One region of the Rathayibacter sp. AC451 genome, then DNA from elsewhere that is predicted to be linked to it. Evidence: predicted binding sites of a transcription regulator. Region 1 holds the regulator's gene; each other region holds the start of a gene.

Region 1 (7,074 bases):
AGCAGTACCTGGGCGAGAAGGTGACCGACGCGGTCATCACCGTCCCGGCGTACTTCAACGACGCCGAGCGCCAGGCCACGAAGGACGCCGGCGAGATCGCCGGACTGAACGTCCTCCGCATCATCAACGAGCCCACCGCGGCCGCCCTCGCCTACGGCCTCGACAAGGGCAAGGAGGACGAGCTCATCCTCGTCTTCGACCTCGGTGGCGGAACCTTCGACGTCTCCCTCCTCGAGGTGGGCAAGGACGACGACTTCTCGACCATCCAGGTGCGCTCGACCTCGGGCGACAACCGCCTCGGCGGCGACGACTGGGACCAGCGCGTCGTCGACTACCTCGTCAAGCGCTTCAAGGACTCCACCGGCGTCGACGTGTCGAAGGACAAGATCGCCCGCCAGCGCCTCAAGGAGGCCGCGGAGCAGGCCAAGAAGGAGCTCTCCTCGAGCACCTCGACCAGCATCCAGCTGCCCTACCTCTCGCTCACCGAGAACGGCCCGGCGAACCTCGACGAGACGCTGACCCGCGCCAAGTTCGAGGAGCTCACCAGCGACCTCATCGAGCGCACCCGCAAGCCGTTCACCGACGTCATCGCCGAGGCGGGCGTGAAGGTCGACGACATCGCGCACGTCGTGCTCGTCGGCGGGTCGACCCGCATGCCGGCCGTGGCCGAGCTCGTCAAGAAGCTCACGGGCGGCAAGGAGCCCAACAAGGGCGTCAACCCGGACGAGGTCGTCGCCGTCGGCGCCGCGCTGCAGGCCGGCGTCCTCAAGGGCGAGCGCAAGGACGTCCTCCTCATCGACGTCACCCCGCTCTCGCTGGGCATCGAGACCAAGGGAGGGATCATGACCAAGCTCATCGAGCGCAACACCGCGATCCCGACCAAGAGGAGCGAGACCTTCACCACGGCCGACGACAACCAGCCGTCCGTCGCGATCCAGGTCTTCCAGGGCGAGCGCGAGTTCACCCGTGACAACAAGAACCTGGGCACCTTCGAGCTGACCGGCATCGCGCCGGCGCCGCGCGGCATCCCGCAGGTCGAGGTCACCTTCGACATCGACGCCAACGGCATCGTGCACGTGTCCGCGAAGGACAAGGGCACCGGCAAGGAGCAGTCGATGACGATCACCGGCGGCTCGTCGCTGCCGAAGGACGACATCGAGCGCATGGTGCGCGAGGCCGAGGAGCACGCCGCCGAGGACAAGGCCCGCCGCGAGGCGGCCGAGATCCGCAACAGCGCCGAGACCCTCGCGTACTCGATCGACAAGCTGATCAAGGACAACGAGGACAAGCTGCCCGAGGACGTCAAGTCCGAGGTGCAGGGCGACGTCGACGCGCTGAAGACCGCGCTCGCCGGAGACGACGACGCGGCCGTCAAGACCGCGTTCGACGCCCTCAACGCCTCGCAGACCAAGATCGGGCAGGCCATCTACTCGCAGGACCAGGCCGCGCAGAGCGCCCCGCAGGACGCGCCGGCCGAGGACGAGAAGAAGGACGACGAGGACATCGTCGACGCCGAGGTCATCGACGAGGACGAGCCGAAGGACACCAAGTAGCGATGGGCAAGCACAACCAGGAGCCGACCGAGGGCGTGCCCGAGGACGAGCCGACCACCGGAGCCGAGGCGGCCGAGTCCGCCCAGGACACCGAGGGTCTGATCGAGGCCGAGGGCCCCGACGTCGAGACGACGCTCTCGGACGCCGACCTCTCGTTCCTCTCGGGCCAGTCCGACGCCGAGACGCTCGCAGCGGAGCACCTCGCCGACCTCCAGCGGGTCACCGCGGAGTACGCGAACTACCGCAAGCGCACGGAGTCGAACCGGCAGGTCGAGAAGGAGCGGGCCATCGGCGATGCGGTGAAGGTCATCCTCCCCGTGCTCGACGACCTCGACCGCGCCGAGAAGCACGGCGACCTGCAGGAGGGCGGTCCGTTCACCGCCATCGCGCAGAAGCTGCGCGGCGGGATCGAGAAGCTCGGGCTGGTGAAGACCGGAGCCGTCGGGGACCTGTTCGACCCGAACATCCACGAGGCGATCTTCCAGCAGCCCACCCCGGGCGCCGAGACCTCCACGGTCGCGGACGTCGTCGAGGCGGGCTACTACCTCGGAGGCTCGCTGCTGCGGGCCGCCAAGGTGGTCGTGGCCGTCCCCGCCGACTGACACCCTCCCGCACCACCGCGAGGGACCCCGTCCCGCACCCGGTCCGCCCCTTCGGGCGAGGCCCGGTCGGGGCGGGGTCCCTCGCCGCACTCGACACAGGAAGAGGCACATGGCCAGCCAGGATTGGTTCGAGAAGGACTTCTACAAGGTCCTCGGCGTGTCCAAGGACGTCTCCGCGGCGGATCTGAAGAAGACCTACCGCAAGCTCGCCCGGCAGTTCCACCCGGACTCCAACCCGGGGGACGCCCGGGCGGAGGCGCGCTTCAAGGAGATCAGCGAGGCGTACACCGTCCTCTCGGACGCGGATCAGCGCAAGGAGTACGACCAGATCCGCGCGATGGGCGGTGGCGCGCGCTTCACCGCCGGCGGCCAGCCCGGCGGGTTCGACGACGTCTTCGGCGACGTGTTCGGCCAGGGCGGGCGCCCCGGTGCCGGCAGCAGGCAGGGCCCCCCTCCCGGATTCGAGGACCTCCTCGGCGGGATGTTCGGGGGAGCGCCGGGCGGCAGCCGCTTCGGCCAGCCCACGGGCGGCTTCCGCGGTTTCGGCGGACCGCAGAAGGGGTCCGACGTCACCGCCAGCACGACCATCGACTTCCGCACCGCGACCCGCGGCGACACGGTGCAGCTGCAGACGGGCGAGGGCCGACCGCTCTCCGTCCGCATCCCCGCCGGCGTCGCCGACCAGCAGAAGATCCGCGTGCGCGGCAAGGGGCGCCCCAGCCCCGACGGCGGCGAGCCGGGCGATCTCGTGCTCACCGTGGCCGTCCGCAAGCACCCGGTCTTCGAGCGCGACGGACTGAACCTCCGCGTGAACGTCCCGGTCACCTTCGTGGAGGCCGTGTTCGGCGCCACGATCGAGGTGCCGACGCTCGGGGGCGATCCCGTCAAGCTGCGGGTGACGCCCGGCACGCCGAGCGGACGGGTGCTGCGGGTCAAGGGCCGCGGCGTCGAGACCGGCAAGGGCACCGGAGATCTGCTCGCCGTCATCCAGGTGGCGGTGCCCGATCACCTGTCCTCCGCCGCTCGGGCGGCGCTCGAGGCCTACGCGGCCGCGGAGCCCGCCGAGAACCCGCGCGAGGACATCCTGGAGAAGTCCCGCTACTAGGCGCGGGCGCGACGGCGTCCCTGCGGACGCGACAGGCCCGACCGGCCGGAGAGGAGGCGACGATGGACGAGAACACCCCCGTGTTCGCGATCGCCGTCGCCGCCGACCTCGCCGGCATGCACCCGCAGACGCTGCGCCAGTACGACCGGCTCGGACTCGTCCGACCGACGCGGACCGCGGGCAAGTCGCGCCGCTACTCGATGCGCGACGTGGTGCAGCTGCGCGAGGTCGCCCGGCTGTCCTCCGAGGGCGTGTCCCTCGAGGGCATTGCGCGGATCCTCCAGCTCGAGAACCAGGTGCAGTCGCTGTCCGCCCGCGTGCGCGAGCTCGAGTCGGCCCTGGCCGACGAGCTGCTCAACCGTCCCGGCCGTCGCGTGTTCGCCGCGGGCCTCGAGGGAGACGTCGTCACGCTCCGCCACGGCACGCGTGCCCAGCGGCGGACGGAGGTCGTCGTCTGGCGCCCGATGCCGCGCCGGAGCGACGCGGACGAGCTCGACGCCCCGTGACCGGGGTACGCTGACCCTCGCGCCCGGCACCGTCGCCGGTCCGCCCGCTCCGTCGCCACGGCAGCGGTGACACGAGGAGGACCGATGGCCCAGCCCAGCGAGCACGACGAGCCCGTCCGGAGCGACGCCTCGACCGAGCGCACGACCCGCGCCGAGCACCGCTCGCCGGTCGTGCCCGACAACGGCTACAGCCGCGAGTCGTACGCGATCCACGCCACGCGCACCGAGCTCCCGCTCTTCTCGAACGCCCTGCACGGCAGCCGCGACGACGCGCGGTGGCTCTCCTCGCTCTCGGGCGTGCTCTCCTCGGGCGACCCCGAGGCCGCGGCGACCGCCGCCCAGGCCGCCATCGAGCGCCGCCGTCGCCGGTCGGGCGACTCCGACTCCGACTCCTAGCCCGAGCGACCGCGATCGACCCGGGCGTTCCGCGCCGGCCGGAGCGTTCGCCGCAGACGCGGGTCAGTCGCGTGCGCGGACGCTCGCGTAGCGGCGGTCCAGCCGCGTGCCGAGGCGGCCGCCCGTCGACCGCTGCAGCAGATCGGAGCCGCGCGACACGAGTTCGCCGCCGAACGGCAGCCCGCGCACAAGCCCGCGCACCGCCACACGCTCCGAGTCGGTGTAGCCGAGCAGCACGTAGAGGCCCACGACCGCCATCGCGGCGATCGTCGCGACCCGGCCCGGCAGCTGATCGAGGATCCCGCCGTTGCCCTCGACCGGCTCCGCCAGGGTCACGCACATCAGGAAGATCGTCGCGTAGACGGCGAGGTGCACGTGGACGCTCCGCCACGGACGCGCGAGGGCGGCGATCGGCAGGATCCAGAGCGCGTACCAGGGGTGGATCGCGGAGGAGGCCGTGACGAACGCCAGCAGCGCCGTGGAGAGCCGCGCCAGGGGGTCGATCGCTCGGCGGGTCAGCAGGAGCCAGGCGGCCACGGCCCCGGCGAGCGTCAGGGCGAGCAGCTTGACTAGCGTCACGGCCGCCGCCGGGTCGTGCCCCGTCAGCTCGACCGACGACGAGACCAGCACCGCGACGAGCGACATCGGCGCGTACCAGTGCAGGATCGTGCCGGGCACGATCATCGCGGCGACCCAGCCCACTCCGACGCCCGCCGCGAAGCCGAGCGCGACGACGAGGCCCAGCGCTCCGAGCCCGGTCCAGAGCCAGCCGCGCAGGCGCTCGCGCACTGTCGCGTCGTGCCGGAGCCAGAGCAGGGCGAGCACCGGCAGTGCGATCACGGCGACCGGCTTCACCGCGATCGCGGCGCCCATGAGCACGACCGCGAGGACGTGACGGTCGGTGCATCCGTAGTAGAGCGAGGCGAGGATGAGCGCCAGCATGAGCGAGTCGTTGTGCCCGGCGACGACGAACAGGATCAGGGTCAGCGGATTCGCCACGACGATCCAAGCGGTCAGCGGAGTCGACAGGCCGCGCAGTCGGGCCAGTCGCAGCGCGTAGACCGCGAGGGCGATCACCCCGGCCACCGAGACGGCGCGCAGCATCGCGACCGAGAGCTCGGGCGAGGACCAGCCCGCGAGCTGCACGGCCGTCCGCTCGATCAGGAGGAACAGAGGCCCGTAGGGGGTCGGCGTGTCGGCCCAGACCGGGTCGACGCCGAGCAGGAACCAGCCGGGCAGGGTGGCCACCCCGTGGGAGTACGGATCGATGCCCTGGGTCATCAGGCGGCCCTGAGCGACGTACGAGAACATGTCGCGGCTGAACAGCGGCACCGTGATCAGCAGCGGTGCGCACCACGCGGCGGCCGCGACGAGGATCGTGCGCAGCGCACGGGGGTCCTCGCTCCGGGCGAGCGTGCGCAGCCGGAGCCAGGCGAGCAGGAGCAGCAGTCCGCCGCCGAGCACGAGGATCGCGCTGATCTCGGTCAGCGATGCGGTCGAGCGGATGGCGGCGATGAGCGGCCACTCGCGCAGCGGCGAGTCGCCGGGCAGGTAGCCGACGCCGAGCGAGCCGAGGAGGATCGCGCTGGTGGCGACCGTGCCCATCGCCAGGGGCGCCACGCGGACGGCCCGCTCCACGAGGCGGCGGGCCCGGAGGGGCACGCGTCGCGCCCGCTCCGACGCCAGGACCGTGTCCGGTCGTTCCGTCGTCAGCTGAGCAGTCATCGACGGCCACGCTAGGCGACCGCACTCCGAAACGGATGGACGTGGCGTGAACGGTTGACCTCTCCGCTTCTCAGGCGCTAGTCGGCTCCGGCACGGCTTCCGCGAAGCGGAGCTGATTGCCGAACGGGTCGATCACCTCGAGCGAGAAGCCGAACGGCGAGCGCGTGATCCGCGGATTGAGATAGGGATAGGCCTTGGCGTCGAGCTCGGCGTGCAGCTCGCGCACGCCGCGGAGCGACACGTGCAGCGCGGCTCCCGGGCTGCCGTCGCGGTGGTGCTCGCTGAGGTGCAGGCGCAGTCCCGAGCGCGACACCTGCAGGTAGAGCGGAGCGTCTCGGCCCGCGCGGTGCTCCCAGTCAACGGTGAAGCCGAGGTAGTCGACGTAGAACTCGCCCGCCTTCGCGACCGAGAAGATGCGCAGGATCGGCACGGCCGCCTCCATCCGCACGGCCTCGAGCCGCAGGGGCTCTCCCGGCAGCGGCTGGTCCCTGGCGCGTCGTCTCGTCTCCACGGCACGAGGGTAGCCGCCGCCGAGCGGCGGCCGCCGGGGCCGCCGTCAGTCGGCGCGACACGGCGGGCGGTCCGGGCGCGTCGCCGGGTCAGTCGACCAGGTCGAGGGCGCGGAGGTGCTCGAGGACGGCGACGCCGGCGGGAGGGCAGCGGTGGGCCTCGGCGGTGCCGATCCAGTGCAGCGAGTCGATCTCGCCGCTCGCCGCGGGCTCCCCGGCGAGCTCGGCGAGGAAGACGCGCATGTGCACCTCGCGGCCCTCCGGCTCGCCGTGGGCCTGGGTGCGGACGACGACGAGCTCCTCGAGCCGCGTGGTCGCGGTGCCGAGCTCCTCCTCGGCCTCGCGCGCCGCCGCCTCCTCGCCCGTCTCGCCCGCATCGACCTTGCCGCCCGGCAGGTAGACCACCTCGCGGCCCCGCGCCGTCACCATCAGGACGCGGCGCTCCCGGAGGACGACGACGGCGGAGACGACGATCGGCGCGAGGCTGCTCATCCGGCCATCCTGCCCGCTCCCGGGCGGCCCGAGCGCCTCCCGGCACCGTTCGGCGTCCTCGACCCGCGGCTACCATGGGGGCACACATCACAGGACGCGCGCAGCCGGCGCGCGTCGGGGCCCCGTGCGCCCGAACAGCTGAGGAGCAACCCGTGGCAGAACCCACCACCCTCGACAGAGTCGTCA
Region 2 (7,074 bases), 330 kb from region 1:
GACGACGCGGCCGGACGTGCCCAGGTGCTCGCGGGCCGCGGCGAGGTACTCCGGAGTGACGGGCTCGGCCAGCACGGCGCCGTCGGCGATGCGGCCGGCCAGCTCGAGCGAGCGGGGACCGCGGACTCCGGCGAGCAGCGGCGGCACGACGGCGGGCGGCGTCTCGAGGCGGAGCGAGTCGACGGCGACGTAGCGTCCGTCGCGCGCCGTCTCGGCTCCCGAGAGCAGCGAGCGCACGGCGTCGAAGTGCTCCTCCAACAGGGTCAGGGGGCTCGCCGGCCAGATGCGCAGTCCGCGCATCCAGTGCGGCATTCCGTGCCCGATGCCGGCGTGCACGCGGCCGGGGAACAGCTCGGCGAGCGTGCCGAGCTCCATCGCGGTGAACGCGGCGGTGCGGGCGGCGGCGGGCAGGATCCCGATGCCCACGACGATCCGCTCGGTGGCGGCGAGGACGGCCGCGGCCTGGGCGATGCCGCCCCGGAAGCCGAGGTCCTCGACGACCCAGAGCTCGTCGAAGCCCGCGGCCTCCGCGCGGCGGGCGTAGGGGAGGACCTCGGAGGCGGGGAGATCGCGGGGGAGCAGGATTCCGACGGCGGCGTCGGGCGATGAAGCGCGCATCCTCTCAGCGTAGGGCTGCGCCGCCGCACAGAAAGGCGGGGCGGCCGCTCGCGCAGCCGCCCCGCCGGAGACGCCGGTCTACTCGGCGTGCGCCTCGCTCAGCTGCACCTGCTCGGGGCCCGAGGCCGAGACGACCTCGATCTTCCGGGAGCGCGCCTTCTCGGAGACGGGGATCGTGACCGAGAGCACTCCGTTGTCGTACGACGCGGAGATGCGCTCGGTGTCGACTCCCTGGCCCAGGCTCAGCTGGCGGACGAAGGTCGCCGACTGGCGCTCACGGGTGATCCAGGTGACCCCCTCGCCGCCGGCGACGGTGCGCTGCGCGCGGATCGTGAGCAGCTGACCGTCCACGTCGACGTCGACCGAGCCGGGGTCGATGCCCGGGAGGTCGGCGGTCAGGACGTAGTGGTCGCCGTCCCGGTAGAGGTCGATCGGCATGCGGCGGGGGCCCTGGCCCGAGCCGAAGAGGGCGGAGGCGAAGCGGTCGAGCTCGCGGACGGGGTCGTAGGTGACGGCCATGGGAATCACTCCATTCGGTCTGGCAACGGATGAATCTCGAGTTGAGCCGACTCGACTCAACTGAGAAGAATTTAGCACTCGGGCAGGGAGAGTGCCAAGAACAGAAGTCACCCTTTCAGGGACTTCGTAACGTGTTCGTAACAGAGCCGGGCAATCGAGTTCGTAGGGTCGATCCAGTGCGGGAACCGATCCGGTTCCCAGCGAACGTGAGTAAGGACATCGATTGCCGATCCACCCCTCCCACCGTCCACCTGTCCGGCGCGCAGAGAGGTGGATCCTCGCGGGTCTCGCGGCTCTGGGCGTCGCCGCCTCCGCCGCGTTCGCCGCCACGGGCGCGAGCGCCGCTCCCGCGATCGGGAGCGCCTCCCTCGTCGGCGGCCTCTCGTCGCTGCAGAGCTTCGACGACGGCGACTACGTCGTCACCCTCGTCGAGCCGTCCGCCGCGACGTACAAGGGCACCGACGCCCGCTTCGCTCGCACCGCCCCCGACGCAGGAGCGCAGCTGCAGGCGCGCTCCGCGCCGGTCGAGGACTACGCCGACCACCTCGAGAAGCGCCAGGACGACGTGGCGGCCGCTGTCGACGCCGAGATCGGCTACCACTACACGGTCGCGCTCAACGGCTTCTCCGCGACTCTCACCGGCGCTCAGGCGAGCCGGCTCGCCGAGCGCAAGGACGTCGCGCAGGTCAGGGAGGTCGAGGACCTGACGCTCGACCGCGCTCCCGGTGCCGCGCAGACCGCGCCGCTCGCCCAGGCGCCGACGGACGGCATCCCCGTTCCCGACACCGGCCAGCAGCGCTCCACCGACTTCCTCGGCCTCGAGGGCGCTGACGGCGTCTGGAACGCCGTCGGCGGCGTCGAGGAGGCCGGCGAGGGCATCGTCGTCGGCGTCATCGACTCCGGCATCGCGCCCGAGAACCCCTCGTTCGCCGGCGCACCGCTCGCGACGAGCCCCGGAGCCGCCCCGTACACCGACGGGGAGGCCGTCACCTACCGCAAGTCCGACGGCGGAGACTTCGTCGGCGCCTGCGAGAGCGGCGCCGACGCCTCCCAGCAGTGGAACGGCGACGAGTGCAGCCAGAAGCTGATCGGCGCGCGCTGGTTCCTCGGCGCGTCCGAGAGCGTCGGCTCGGCCGACAACCCCGAGTTCCTCTCGCCGCGCGACGCCGACGGCCACGGCTCGCACACCGCCAGCACCGCCGCGGGCAACGCCGACGTCGAGGCGAGCGTCGACGGCTACGACTACGGCACGATCTCGGGCGTCGCCCCGGCGGCCAAGGTCGCGGCCTACAAGGTCTGCTGGAACGGTGACGTCGAGGGCACGGACGACGACGACTTCTGCTCCGGCACCGGGATCCTCGGCGCCATCGACGCGGCCGTGAAGGACGGCGTCGACGTGATCAACTTCTCGATCGGCGGTGGCTCGGCGACCTCCACGCTGACGCTCTACGACGAGGCGTTCCTGAACGCCGCCGCCGCGGGCGTCTTCGTGGCGGCCTCCGCGGGCAACTCCGGCCCCGGTGACTCGACCCTCGACCACGCGTCGCCGTGGTACACGACGGTCGCGGCGTCCTCCATCCCGACCTACACCGCCACCGCGACGCTCGGCGACGGGCAGGCGTTCGTCGGAGGATCGATCTCGGTCCACGACGACGTCGCCGGACCGCTGGTGAACAGCGCCGACGTCGTCCTCCCCGGCTCCGAGACGCCGACCGTCTGCGCCCCGGGCACGCTCGACCCCGCGAGGGTCGCCGGCACCGTCGTCGCCTGCACCGCGGGCACCACCGCGCGCGTGTCGAAGTCGGCCGAGGTCGAGCGGGCCGGCGGCATCGGCATGCTGCTGCTCAACCCGTTCCCCAACGCGCTGCACGTCGACGACCACTCCGTCCCGAGCATCCAGATCGACTCGCAGGCCTACGACGCGATCACCGAGTACGCCTCGACCGACGGTGCGACGGTCGTGCTCAGCGAGGGCAACCTCACGGGTGCCGAGATCCCTGTCCCGCAGGTCGCCGGCTTCTCGTCGCGCGGCCCGGCCGAGGCCGACGGCAGCGACGTCCTCAAGCCGGACCTGACGGCGCCCGGAGTCGCGATCCTCGCGGACTCCTTCAACGCCGAGGGCGACGACCCGGCCTTCGCGTTCGAGTCGGGCACCTCGATGTCCTCGCCGCACGTTGCGGGCCTCGCGGCGCTGATCCTCGGCGTCTCGCCGAACGCCTCGCCGTCGGCCGTCAAGTCGGCCATGATGACGACCGCGTACGACAGCGTCGACCAGGCGGGCGACCCCTCCGAGGACGTCTTCGCCCAGGGCGCGGGTCACGTCGACCCCACCCGCTTCCTCGACCCCGGTCTGCTCTACGAGAGCGGACCGACCGACTGGATCGCGTTCCTCAAGGGTGCGGGCTACGTCTTCGACCCCGACTTCGAGGTCGACGCCATCGACCCGTCCGACCTGAACCAGGCCTCGATCGCCATCGGCTCGCTCGCCGGGACCCAGACGGTGACCCGCACGGTCACGTCGACCGGCCCGGGTGAGTACACCGCCTCGATCGACGTCCCCGAGATCGACGCGGTCGTCTCGCCCTCGACGCTGTCCTTCGGGGCGGCGGGGGAGACGGCGGAGTACACCGTGAGCTTCACGACCGAGGACGCCGAGCTCGGGCAGTTCGCGACTGGCTACCTGGCCTGGACCAGCGCCGAGCACGAGGTGCGCAGCCCGGTCGCGGTGCGCCCGGTGCTGCTCGACGCCCCGTACGAGGTGTCGGGATCCGGCTCGACCGGCTCGACCACCGCCACGATCACGCCCGGCATCGACGGCGCGCTCCCGCTCTCGCCGAGCGGTCTCGCGCGCGGCGTGCTGGCCGAGGACGCGACGGCGGCGGACGGCCACTCGGGCACGCTGCCCGCCGGCACGACCCTCGAGACGACCGTGGAGGTCCCCGAGGGGGCGACCTTCGCCCGCTTCGACCTCGACTCGATCGACGAGACGGCCGACCTCGACCTCTACGTCGATCTCCTCGACGCCGCGGGCGAGCCGGTCTCGGAGGCGGTCTCGGCCACCGGCTCGGCGGACGAGCGCGTCGACCTCGACTCGCCGGAGGCCGGCACCTACCGGGTGACCGCGGACATCTACGCGGTCGGAAGCGACGACACCGTCACCTTCGATCTGCGCAGCTTCGTCGTCACCGCGGAGGGCGGCGAGGGATCGCTGACCACCGAGCCGGAGACGGTGGACGCCGTGCTCGGAGAGCCCGTCGACTACGCGATCTCGTGGTCCGACCTCGCGGGGCCGGCCGAGTACCTCGGCCGCATCGCCTACGCGGACTCGGGTCTCGCGACGCTCGTGAGCGTCAGCGTGACCGAGGACGTCACCCCCGGGCCGCAGCCGACCGCGACTCCGGAGCCGACCGCGACTCCGGAGCCCACTGCGACTCCTGAGCCGACTGCGACTCCTGAGCCGACCGTGAGTCCTGAGCCGACTGCGACTCCGACCGCTGGGCCGACCGCCGGGCCCGCGCCCACCTCCTCGCCGACCGCCGGACCGGGTCTGCCCGGCACCGGAGGTCCCGGGAGCCTGCCCCACACGGGCTTCGAGGCCGGTCTCCTCGGAGCCGCCGCGCTGGCCCTGATCGGCGCAGGAGCGGTCATCACCGGAGTCCGACGCCGCGCACTCGCGCAGCGTGAGGGCGCCGCAACGGAGTAGAACCGCTCGACGCGACGGCCGTCCTGCTCGCCCCCTCGGGGCGGCGGGGCGGCCGTTCGCCGTCCGAGCCCGCGGGGTGGGCGAGGAGTGCTACGAGATCGAGCGGCGTCCGGCGATGACGCCCGAGACGATGGCGATCACGCCGAACACGATCGCGACGATCGGCTGCCCGAGGTCGAGCCATGCGAGCGCCGCGGCGCCCATGACGAGCAGCTCGATGAGCGAGCGGCCGTAGACGTCGATCGCCAGGACGGCCCGGGGCGAGAGGAAGAGCGCCCAGACGAGGGCGGCGAGGACCGGAGCGCCGATGCCGACGACGATGCTCCACGGCATCCCGAAGCTGCTGAAGCCCCAGATGCCGAAGGTCACCAGGGCGACGAGCTCGAGGAGGAATCGGACGACGGCGTTCGGGCCGATCCGGGGGTCGCGGTCCGCGGTGGTCGCCTCTGCTGGATTCACGCCGACCATGCTAACCGTCCTCTCCGACCGCGCTCCGAGCATCACTTGCCGTGAGGGAAAGTCTCTGTAAGACTTTCCACTATGGAAAACGACGACATCCTCCGCGAGCTCGACTCCGATCGCGCAGCACTCGCGGCGCGCGTCCGCACCCCGTGGTGGCTCTCCACGGGCTTCGGCCTCGTCGCCGCGCTCGTCGTGGTGCGTCCCGCCGCCGGGGAGAGCGGGTCCGGGGGATCCTGCCCGCGCTGGCCCTCGGCCTGGTGCTGCTCTGGGCCTACCGCCGGGCGACCGGCGTGAAGCTCGGCCGCCTCGGGGCGATGCCGTGGGTCGTGTCGGCGGTGGCGCTCGTCCTGGTGCTCGGGCTCTTCAGCACGGCCCTCGGCCTCGCTTCCTTCGACCTCCACGGCTGGGTGGCCCTGCCGACCGCGGCGGCGTTCGCGGTCGGAGTGGGCGCGACCTGCGCCTTCACCGCCGCCGCTCGGGAGCGGATGCGCCGTGTCCGCTGAGGCGCGGTTCGACGAGGTCATCCACGCGCCGCTGCGCCTGCGCATCTGCGGGTTGCTGCGTGCCGGCGACGGTCTCGACTTCGGCGTCCTGCGCGACACCCTCGGAGTGAGCGACGCGACGCTCTCGAAGCACCTGAAGGTGCTCGTCGATGCGGGCTTCACGGCGACGGTCAAGAGCTCGTCGAGCGCCCGCAGCGACTCGCGCCGCATCACCTGGGTCTCGCTCACCCGCGCCGGAGCCCAGGCGTTCGACTCCCACGTGCGGGCACTGCGCGCCATCGCGCTGGGCGAGTGATCGCTCGGTCCGGTCTTCCGATACTCTCGCTGTGAGAGTACTCTCGCCTCCATGACCGACGCGCTCCCGCCGACCTCGTTCTGGATCCTCACCGTGCTGTCGCGGGGGAGGCGCCACGGCTACGCGATCCTCGCCGAGGCCCGCGAGCTCTCGGCGGGGGAGGCGGTGCTCAAGGTCCCGACGCTCTACTCCGCTCTCGAGCGGCTGTCGGCCGACGGCCTGGTCGCGACCGACGGCGAGGAGGTGTCGGACGGACGCCTGCGCCGGTTCTTCCGCGTGACCGGAGCCGGAGAGACGGCGCTGGCCGCCGAGCTCTCCCGCCTGCAGGTCATGGTCGAGCAGGGTCGGGCGGCGCTCCGCGAGCGCCCGGAGGGGGTCGTCGCGTGAGGGCGGAGCGGCGGTACCGCCGACTGCTCCGCTGGTACCCGGAGGACTGGCGGCGCGAGCACGGCGAAGTGGTCCTGGGGATGCTGCTCGACGACGCGGACGCGGAGGGGCGCGACGGTCCGGACGCGAGCGAAGCCCTCCGGCTCGTGGTCGACGGGATCGCCCACCGCGCGTGGCGCAGGGTCGACCGACGTCGGACCACCGCGACGGCGTTCGTCGTCGCGGCCGTGCTGGCGCTGCTCTACGTCGTCCTCGGCACCTGGAGCACGGGCACCGCCTCCGTCGGCTTCCTCGGTCCGTTCTCGAACCCCACGGTCCTGGTCGCGGTGGCGCTCGCGGTCGCCGCCGGTCTCGCCCTCCTCGGACGCACCGCCGCCGCCCGCCTGCTCGCGCTCGCCGCCGTTGCGGGGCTCGTTCTGCTCGTCGTCGTCGCCGAGCGCTCCGGGTGGATGGGCCCGGGTGCGCTCGTCCTGGCGATCCTCGCCCCGCCCGCCCTGTCCGGGGCGATCCCGCCGACGGGCGCCCGAGGTGCTGCGCGCGATGCGATCGCTGCGGTCGTCCTCGTCGCCGTGGTGCTCGGCGGAGGG
Region 3 (7,074 bases), 1.9 Mb from region 1:
CGATCCACCCGATCGCGTCGAAGATCGAGATCCGCAAGGAGGGCAAGCTCGGCCGCGTCTACTACCCGGCGCCGTTCATGACGAACGACAACCTGGAGTACTACCAGGACGCGTACGAGATCGGCTACGAGAAGATCATCGACACCTACGCGGCGGCGACGCAGCACGTCGACCAGGGACTCTCGCTGACGCTGTTCTTCAAGGACACCGCGACCACCCGCGACATCAACCGCGCGCAGATCTACGCCTGGCGCAAGGGCATCAAGACCATCTACTACATCCGTCTCCGCCAGCTCGCGCTGGAGGGCACGGAGGTCGACGGCTGCGTCAGCTGCATGCTGTAGCGTCCGCCGCGGCACCCACCCGAACGACACCGCACGACCTATCCGCACGAAGAAGAGATCATGACTCCCCCTGAGAAGCTCAAGCTGGTCAGCCACGTCAACGCCATCAACTGGAACCGCATCCAGGACGACAAGGACGTGGAGGTCTGGAACCGCCTCACGAGCAACTTCTGGCTGCCCGAGAAGGTCCCGCTGTCCAACGACATCCAGTCGTGGAACACGCTGACCCACGAGGAGCAGCAGCTCACGATGCGCGTGTTCACGGGCCTGACCCTGCTCGACACCATCCAGGGCACGGTCGGCGCGGTGTCGCTCATCCCCGATGCGATCACCCCGCACGAGGAGGCCGTCTACACGAACATCGCGTTCATGGAGTCGGTGCACGCGAAGAGCTACTCGTCGGTCTTCTCGACGCTGTCCAACACCCAGGACATCGACGAGGCGTTCCGCTGGTCCGTGGAGAACCCGAACCTTCAGAAGAAGGCCGAGATCGTCATGGACTACTACCGCGGCGACGACCCGCTGAAGCGCAAGGTCGCCTCGACGCTGCTCGAGTCGTTCCTCTTCTACTCGGGCTTCTACCTGCCGATGTACTGGTCCTCGCGGGCCAAGCTCACCAACACGGCCGACCTCGTGCGCCTCATCATCCGCGACGAGGCCGTGCACGGCTACTACATCGGCTACAAGTTCCAGAAGGGCCTCGAGCGCGTCGACCAGGCCAAGCGCGACGAGATCAAGGACTACACGTTCTCGCTGCTCTACGAGCTCTACGACAACGAGGCGCAGTACACGCAGGACCTCTACGACCAGCTCGGCCTGACCGAGGACGTCAAGAAGTTCCTGCACTACAACGCCAACAAGGCCCTGATGAACCTCGGCTACGAGCCGATGTTCCCCAAGCAGGTCACCGACGTGAACCCCGCGATCCTGTCGGCCCTCTCGCCCAACGCGGACGAGAACCACGACTTCTTCTCGGGCTCCGGCTCCTCCTACGTGATCGGCAAGGCCGTGAACACCGAGGACGAGGACTGGGACTTCTAGGCGTCGACACCACGTCCGGTCCTCCACGGCGAACGGCCCCTCCCCGACACAGGTGAGGGGCCGTTCCTCGTTCGCGGGGACGGCGCGCTGGTCAGCCGTCGAGGAGCGCGGCCCGGATCGTGCGGAGCAGCGCCGGGGCGTGCACGGTCACGGTCGCCCACAAGCGCTCGTTGTCGAGCGCGGAGTAGTTGTGCGCGGCGATGTTCCGCGTCGCTCGCAGCCCTTCGACCGCGTCGCCGGGCAGCTGTGCGACGACGGCGGCCGGCAGGTCGCGGTGCACGAACTCGGCGAGAGTGATCAGGGCGAGCGCGCCGATGTCCCTGCTGTCCGAGACGGGGCGGATGAACTCGGTTTCGCCGTCTCGCGCGGCACGATCGAGGCGGGAGAGGAGCCGGTCCGCCTCGAGGATCAGCCGGGAGCGCTTGTCGGCGTCGTCGGCGGGGCGGCGGGGGCGGGCGGTGAAGCGGCCGGGCGTCGTCGCTCCGTCGTCCGGCCAGGTCACAGCGGCACCGCCTCGCGTCGGATCGCCGCCACGACCTCGTCGTCGGGGCTGTCGATCACCACGTCCACCGGGAACCCGAGGAGCGCCTCGGCGCGACCGCGGAACGCGGCCAGGCGGAGGAAGTCGACGGACGGATCCGCCGTGACGAGCAGATCGATGTCGCTCCGTTCGTCGTCCGAGCCGCGGGCAGTCGATCCGAACACCCGGACGTCGCCCAGTCCGTGCTCTGCGGCGAGCTGGAGGACGTCGTCGGCGAGGTACTCCAGAACGATCGACGGGCGGAGTCGGGCGGCCCGGAGGAGTCGCTCGAGCAGTTCCGGACTCGGACGACGCGCCCCGGTTTCGATCGCGGCGATGTTCGGCTGGCGCAGACCGGTGGCCGCGGCGAGTGCCGTCTGCGACATCGCGACGTCCTCGCGGGCGCGCCGCAGAACGGCGCCGAGGGGGAGGCGGTCGAGGTTCACGACCGAATCATATCGCCGTGGTATGTCAGAGCGGCAGGCGCATGAGCACCCGTGGGAAGCCGTTCAGCACCGAGGTCGTGTCGGCCGCCCACGAGAAGCCGGCGCGCTCGAAGAGGGCGCGGGTGCCGACGTAGGCCATCGTCTGCTCGACCGTCGCGCCGCGGTTGTCGACCGGGTAGCCCTCGATCGCCGGGGCTCCGTGCGACCGTGCGAAGTCGACGGCGCCGGCGAGCAGGGCGTGCGAGATGCCGCGGCGGCGGAAGCCGGGGCGGACCCGGATGCACCAGACCGTCCACACGTCGAGGTCGTCGACGTGCGGGATCCTCCGGTTCTTCGCATAGCTCGTGTCCGCACGGCGGTGCACGGCGGCCCAGCCTGCCACCTGGTCGCCGTCGTAGGCGAGCACGCCCGGCGGGGGATCCTGCGCCACCAGCTCGCGCATCCGCTCGCCCCGTGCAGGACCGCGGAGGGAGGTGTTCTCGGTGGAGGAGAGCAGCCGGTAGCTCAGGCACCAGCACACGCTCGCATCGGCTCGCTTCGGCCCGTTCATCGTCGCGACGTCCTCGAAGACGGACGCCGGGCGCACCTCGATCGTCATGACGGCACCCTCTCACCGGGGAGGGGGACGAGCAAGCATCCGGATTGACCACTCCGGCTCATGAATCGCACCAGCACCCGCTGTTGGACGCCACTCAGCCGGCCCCCCTACCGTGGGGGAGTACCCGACGAAGGAGTCCCCCTTGAAGCACGTCCCCCTCGGCGCCTCCGGCATCGAATCCCCGAACGTCGTCCTCGGCCTCATGCGCATCCCCGACATGAGCGACGACGCCATCCGTGATCTCGTGCGCACGGCGCGCGACTCCGGCATCGACTTCTTCGACCACGCCGACGTCTACGGCAACGCCGTGCACCACTGCGAGGAGCGCTTCGCCGAGGCGATGCGGCTCACCCCGTCCCAGCGCGACGAGATCGTGCTGCAGACCAAGTGCGGCATCGTCGGCGACGGCCCCTACTTCGACTTCTCGTACGAGCACATCATCGAGTCGGTCGAGGGGTCGCTGAAGGCGCTGCAGACCGACCGCATCGATGTGCTCCTCCTGCACCGCCCCGACGCGCTCGTCGAACCGGACGAGGTCGCCCGCGCCTTCGACGAGCTGCACGCCGCCGGCAAGGTCACGCACTTCGGCGTCTCGAACCACACGCCGTACCAGATCGAGCTGCTGAAGAAGTCGCTGAACCAGCCGATCGTGGCGAACCAGCTGCAGCTGTCGGTCACGCACGCGCCGCTGATCGCGCAGGGAGTCGCGTCGAACATGGCCGCGCTGGATCAGTCGATCATGCGCGACGGCGGCATCGTCGACTACTGCCGCCTCAACGACATCACCGTGCAGGCGTGGTCGCCGTTCCAGGCGGGCTTCTTCACCGGTGTCTTCCTCGACAACCCCGCCTACACGGAGCTCAACGCGGTGATCGACCGCCTCGCCGGGCAGTACGACGTGCCCGCTATCGCGATCGCCACGGCGTGGATCACGCGCCACCCCGCGAACATGCAGGTCGTGCTCGGCACCACCAACGAGCAGCGCGTGCACGAAGCGGCGCTCGGCTCCGACATCCCCCTGACCCGGGCCGAGTGGTACGAGATGTTCCGCGCCGCCGGCTACACGGTCCCCTGATCTCCCACCCCGGAGGAAATGCGCGTCGGCGCACAGAGAGGCACGGCTCCGGCCGTGCCCTCTCGCACGTCCGGGAGGCGTCAGATGCGCAGGCGCACGGTGACGGCGGAGTCGACCTCGACGCCCTCCGCTCGGCGCACGGAGGTCTTGAGCGGCACGAGGTAGCCGCGGTCCTTCGGCCACAGCGACGTACTCCAGGTGCTCGAGCCGAGCGTCACCGTCGCGGGGATCATGCCCCAGCCGTACGACACGTGGGCTGCGGCGTCCGCGATCGCCGGGACGTGCTCCTCCGGCACCCGCACGAAATGCCAGGGCGCCGGCCCGCGCCAGAAGACGACGATCGCGTCGAACTCGATCTCCACGTGCTCAGCACCCGGGGCCGTCAGTCACCGAGTCGGCTCTTGCGGCCTGGGCTCTCGCGCAGTCCTCGACGATCAGGTCGAGCCGGCGTGCCGATCGGTCCGTCACAGAGGCACCGCATCGCGGAGCATGGCGTCGTCTCGTCCTCGACGCAGGCCGGATCGGAAGACGGCGTCGACGGAGCGACCGAGAAGCGCCTCCGCGCCGAGAGCGAACGCAGCGAGGGAGAAGTAGCTCGTGCCCGGCTCGGCGTCGACGATCACGTCGACGTCGCTGCCGCTCGTCGACGTGCCACGCGCGACCGAACCGAAGACGGCGACCGCGGTGATCCCCGATCGAGATGCGAGATCGAGCAGTTCCTCTCGGTGCGCTCGCAGTTCCTGCAGCGACGGAGCCGTCGGTGTCGCACGCTCCTGCGCACGCACCTCTCCTCCATCACTGCTCATGACTCGACGGTACCGAGGGCGGGAGGAGGTGTGCGGCGAAGACCCGGGAATAGGATCCGGCCCTCCGCGTTGAACTTGAGTGCAAGTGACTCAACTCTTCAGGAGGACTGGTGCCCGACAACTTCAACGAGGCCGGAGCGAACTCGTTCGACGACTTCCTCGCCCGTTACCTCGACGGTGAGCGCGCCCGCGCGGCGCGGTCCATCGACCTCAGCCGATTCCTCACCGCCCGTACCCAGAGCATCCTGCAGGCCGCAGGACGCTTCGCCCTCGAGCGCGGACAGACCGAGCTCGACGCCCTGCACGTGCTGCGCGTGCTCATCGACGACGAGGCCGTGGCTCAGGCCGTGCGCCGCATCGGCGTCGACCCCGGCGCGATCGCGACGGCCACGGAGGCGCGCCTGCCGCAGGCCGGCGAGGCCCACGCCTCGCAGAGCGCCGCCACCATCACGCCCAGTGCGCAGCGCGCGCTGTTCCACAGCTACCAGGTCGCCCGCTCGAGCGGATCGACCTACATCGACCCCGAGCACCTCTTCTTCGCGCTCGTGCTCGGTCAGGACGCGCCCGCCGGGCAGGTCCTGGCGCGCGCCGGAGTGACCGCGGAGGCGCTCACCCAGGGACTGCGCGAGACCGTCACGACCGGTCCGGAGCAGCAGCAGGAGGCCGGCACCCCCGCCTCCGAGACTCCGATGCTGGACAAGTTCGGCACCGATCTCACGCAGCTGGCCCGCGACGGCCGGCTCGACCCGGTGATCGGCCGTGCCGACGAGATCGAGCAGACCATCGAGATCCTCAGCCGCCGCACCAAGAACAACCCGGTCCTCGTCGGCGAGGCCGGCGTGGGCAAGACCGCGATCGTCGAGGGCCTGGCCCGTGCGATCGTCGCGGGCGAGGTCCCGGAGCAGCTGCGCGACAAGCGCGTCGTCTCGCTCGACCTCCCCGGCATGCTCGCCGGAACCCGCTACCGCGGCGACTTCGAGGAGCGCCTCACGAAGACGATGGACGAGATCGCGGCCCGCTCGGGTGAGCTGATCGTCTTCATCGACGAGGTCCACACCGTCGTCGGCGCCGGGGGCGCGGGCGAGGGCGGCATGGACGCGGGAAACATCCTCAAGCCCCGGCTCGCCCGCGGCGAGCTGCACCTGGTCGGTGCGACCACGCTCAAGGAGTACCGCACGATCGAGAAGGACCCGGCGCTCGAGCGCCGCTTCCAGCCCGTCCGCGTGGGCGAGCCGTCGGTCGAGGACGCCGTCGCGATCCTGCACGGACTGCGCGCGGCGTACGAGGAGCACCACCGCGTGAGCTTCACCGACGACGCCCTCCGCGCCGCCGTCGAGCTCTCGGACCGCTACCTCCCCGACCGCGTGCTGCCCGACAAGGCGATCGACCTGATCGACCAGGCGGGTGCGCGACTGCGTCTCAGTCTGGGCGCGGGAGTGGACACCTCCGCTCTTCTCGAGCGCCTCGCGGTGCTCGAGGGCGACAAGAACGCGGCGGTCTCGGCCGAGCACTACGAGGAGGCGTCGCGACTGCGCGACGAGATCTCGGCCGTGCAGGCCCGGCTCGACGAGGCGACCACGACCGGGCGCGCCCCGGTGGAGGCCGTGGTCGGCGAGACCGAGATCGCGGCGGTCGTGGCCCGTGCCACGGGCATCCCCGTGTCGCGACTGACGGAGGGGGAGCGCGAGCGCCTCGCCCACCTCGAGGACGAGCTGCACCGGCGCGTCATCGGCCAGGAGGACGCGGTGACCGCGGTCGCCCGCGCCGTCCGCCGCAGCCGCACCGGACTCGGCGACGCCTCCCGGCCCGTCGGATCGTTCCTCTTCCTCGGCCCGACCGGGGTCGGCAAGACGGAGCTCGCCCGCACGCTGGCGGGGTCGCTCTTCGCCGACGAGCAGTCCGTGATCCGCTTCGACATGAGCGAGTTCGGCGAGCGGCACACCGTCTCGCGACTGGTCGGCGCCCCTCCCGGGTACGTGGGCTACGACGAGGCCGGCCAGCTCACCGAGCGCGTGCGGCGGAACCCCTACTCCGTCGTGCTGTTCGACGAGATCGAGAAGGCGCACCCCGACGTCTTCAACCTGCTCCTGCAGGTGCTCGACGACGGTCGCCTGACCGACGGCCAGGGCCGCACGGTCGACTTCCGCAACACGGTGATCATCATGACCTCGAACCTGGGGTCGGAGTTCCTGGCCTCGCGCTCCGGTGCGCTCGGCTTCGTCGCGCAGAGCGACGCATCGGCCG

The links. The regulator HspR, encoded in region 1, represses chaperone genes until heat shock. The targets are predictions, from matches to a motif close to AAGTTGAGTCNNNNNGACTCAACTT.
Region 2: AC0CID_RS18665 (Hsp20/alpha crystallin family protein) is a predicted target of HspR. The motif match lies at 1,176-1,200, and genes of this name have one in related genera.
Region 3: AC0CID_RS07940 (ATP-dependent Clp protease ATP-binding subunit) is a predicted target of HspR. The motif match lies at 4,903-4,927, and genes of this name have one in related genera.

What each region holds. Positions count from the first base shown of each region.
Region 1 is NZ_CEEDBD010000001.1:3,556,879-3,563,952, forward strand. It holds gene dnaK (molecular chaperone DnaK) at 1-1,553, shown strand, start outside; gene AC0CID_RS17050 (nucleotide exchange factor GrpE) at 1,556-2,155, shown strand; gene AC0CID_RS17055 (DnaJ C-terminal domain-containing protein) at 2,265-3,260, shown strand; gene AC0CID_RS17060 (heat shock protein transcriptional repressor HspR) at 3,323-3,766, shown strand; gene AC0CID_RS17065 (hypothetical protein) at 3,851-4,162, shown strand; gene mptB (polyprenol phosphomannose-dependent alpha 1,6 mannosyltransferase MptB) at 4,226-5,887, opposite strand; gene AC0CID_RS17075 (glyoxalase superfamily protein) at 5,958-6,398, opposite strand; gene AC0CID_RS17080 (NUDIX domain-containing protein) at 6,487-6,888, opposite strand; gene AC0CID_RS17085 (glycine--tRNA ligase) at 7,041-7,074, shown strand, end outside.
Region 2 is NZ_CEEDBD010000001.1:3,887,853-3,894,926, forward strand. It holds gene AC0CID_RS18660 (LLM class flavin-dependent oxidoreductase) at 1-618, opposite strand, end outside; gene AC0CID_RS18665 (Hsp20/alpha crystallin family protein) at 697-1,137, opposite strand; gene AC0CID_RS18670 (S8 family serine peptidase) at 1,361-4,840, shown strand; gene AC0CID_RS18675 (YrdB family protein) at 4,931-5,299, opposite strand; gene AC0CID_RS18680 (hypothetical protein) at 5,381-5,596, shown strand; gene AC0CID_RS18685 (hypothetical protein) at 5,560-5,805, shown strand; gene AC0CID_RS18690 (transcriptional regulator) at 5,795-6,100, shown strand; gene AC0CID_RS18695 (PadR family transcriptional regulator) at 6,152-6,487, shown strand; gene AC0CID_RS18700 (hypothetical protein) at 6,484-7,074, shown strand, end outside.
Region 3 is NZ_CEEDBD010000001.1:1,666,931-1,674,004, reverse strand. It holds gene nrdE (class 1b ribonucleoside-diphosphate reductase subunit alpha) at 1-344, shown strand, start outside; gene nrdF (class 1b ribonucleoside-diphosphate reductase subunit beta) at 405-1,385, shown strand; gene AC0CID_RS07970 (HepT-like ribonuclease domain-containing protein) at 1,477-1,887, opposite strand; gene AC0CID_RS07965 (helix-turn-helix domain-containing protein) at 1,884-2,351, opposite strand; gene AC0CID_RS07960 (GNAT family N-acetyltransferase) at 2,377-2,949, opposite strand; gene AC0CID_RS07955 (aldo/keto reductase) at 3,092-4,024, shown strand; gene AC0CID_RS07950 (DUF1905 domain-containing protein) at 4,105-4,386, opposite strand; gene AC0CID_RS07945 (nucleotidyltransferase family protein) at 4,489-4,830, opposite strand; gene AC0CID_RS07940 (ATP-dependent Clp protease ATP-binding subunit) at 4,941-7,074, shown strand, end outside.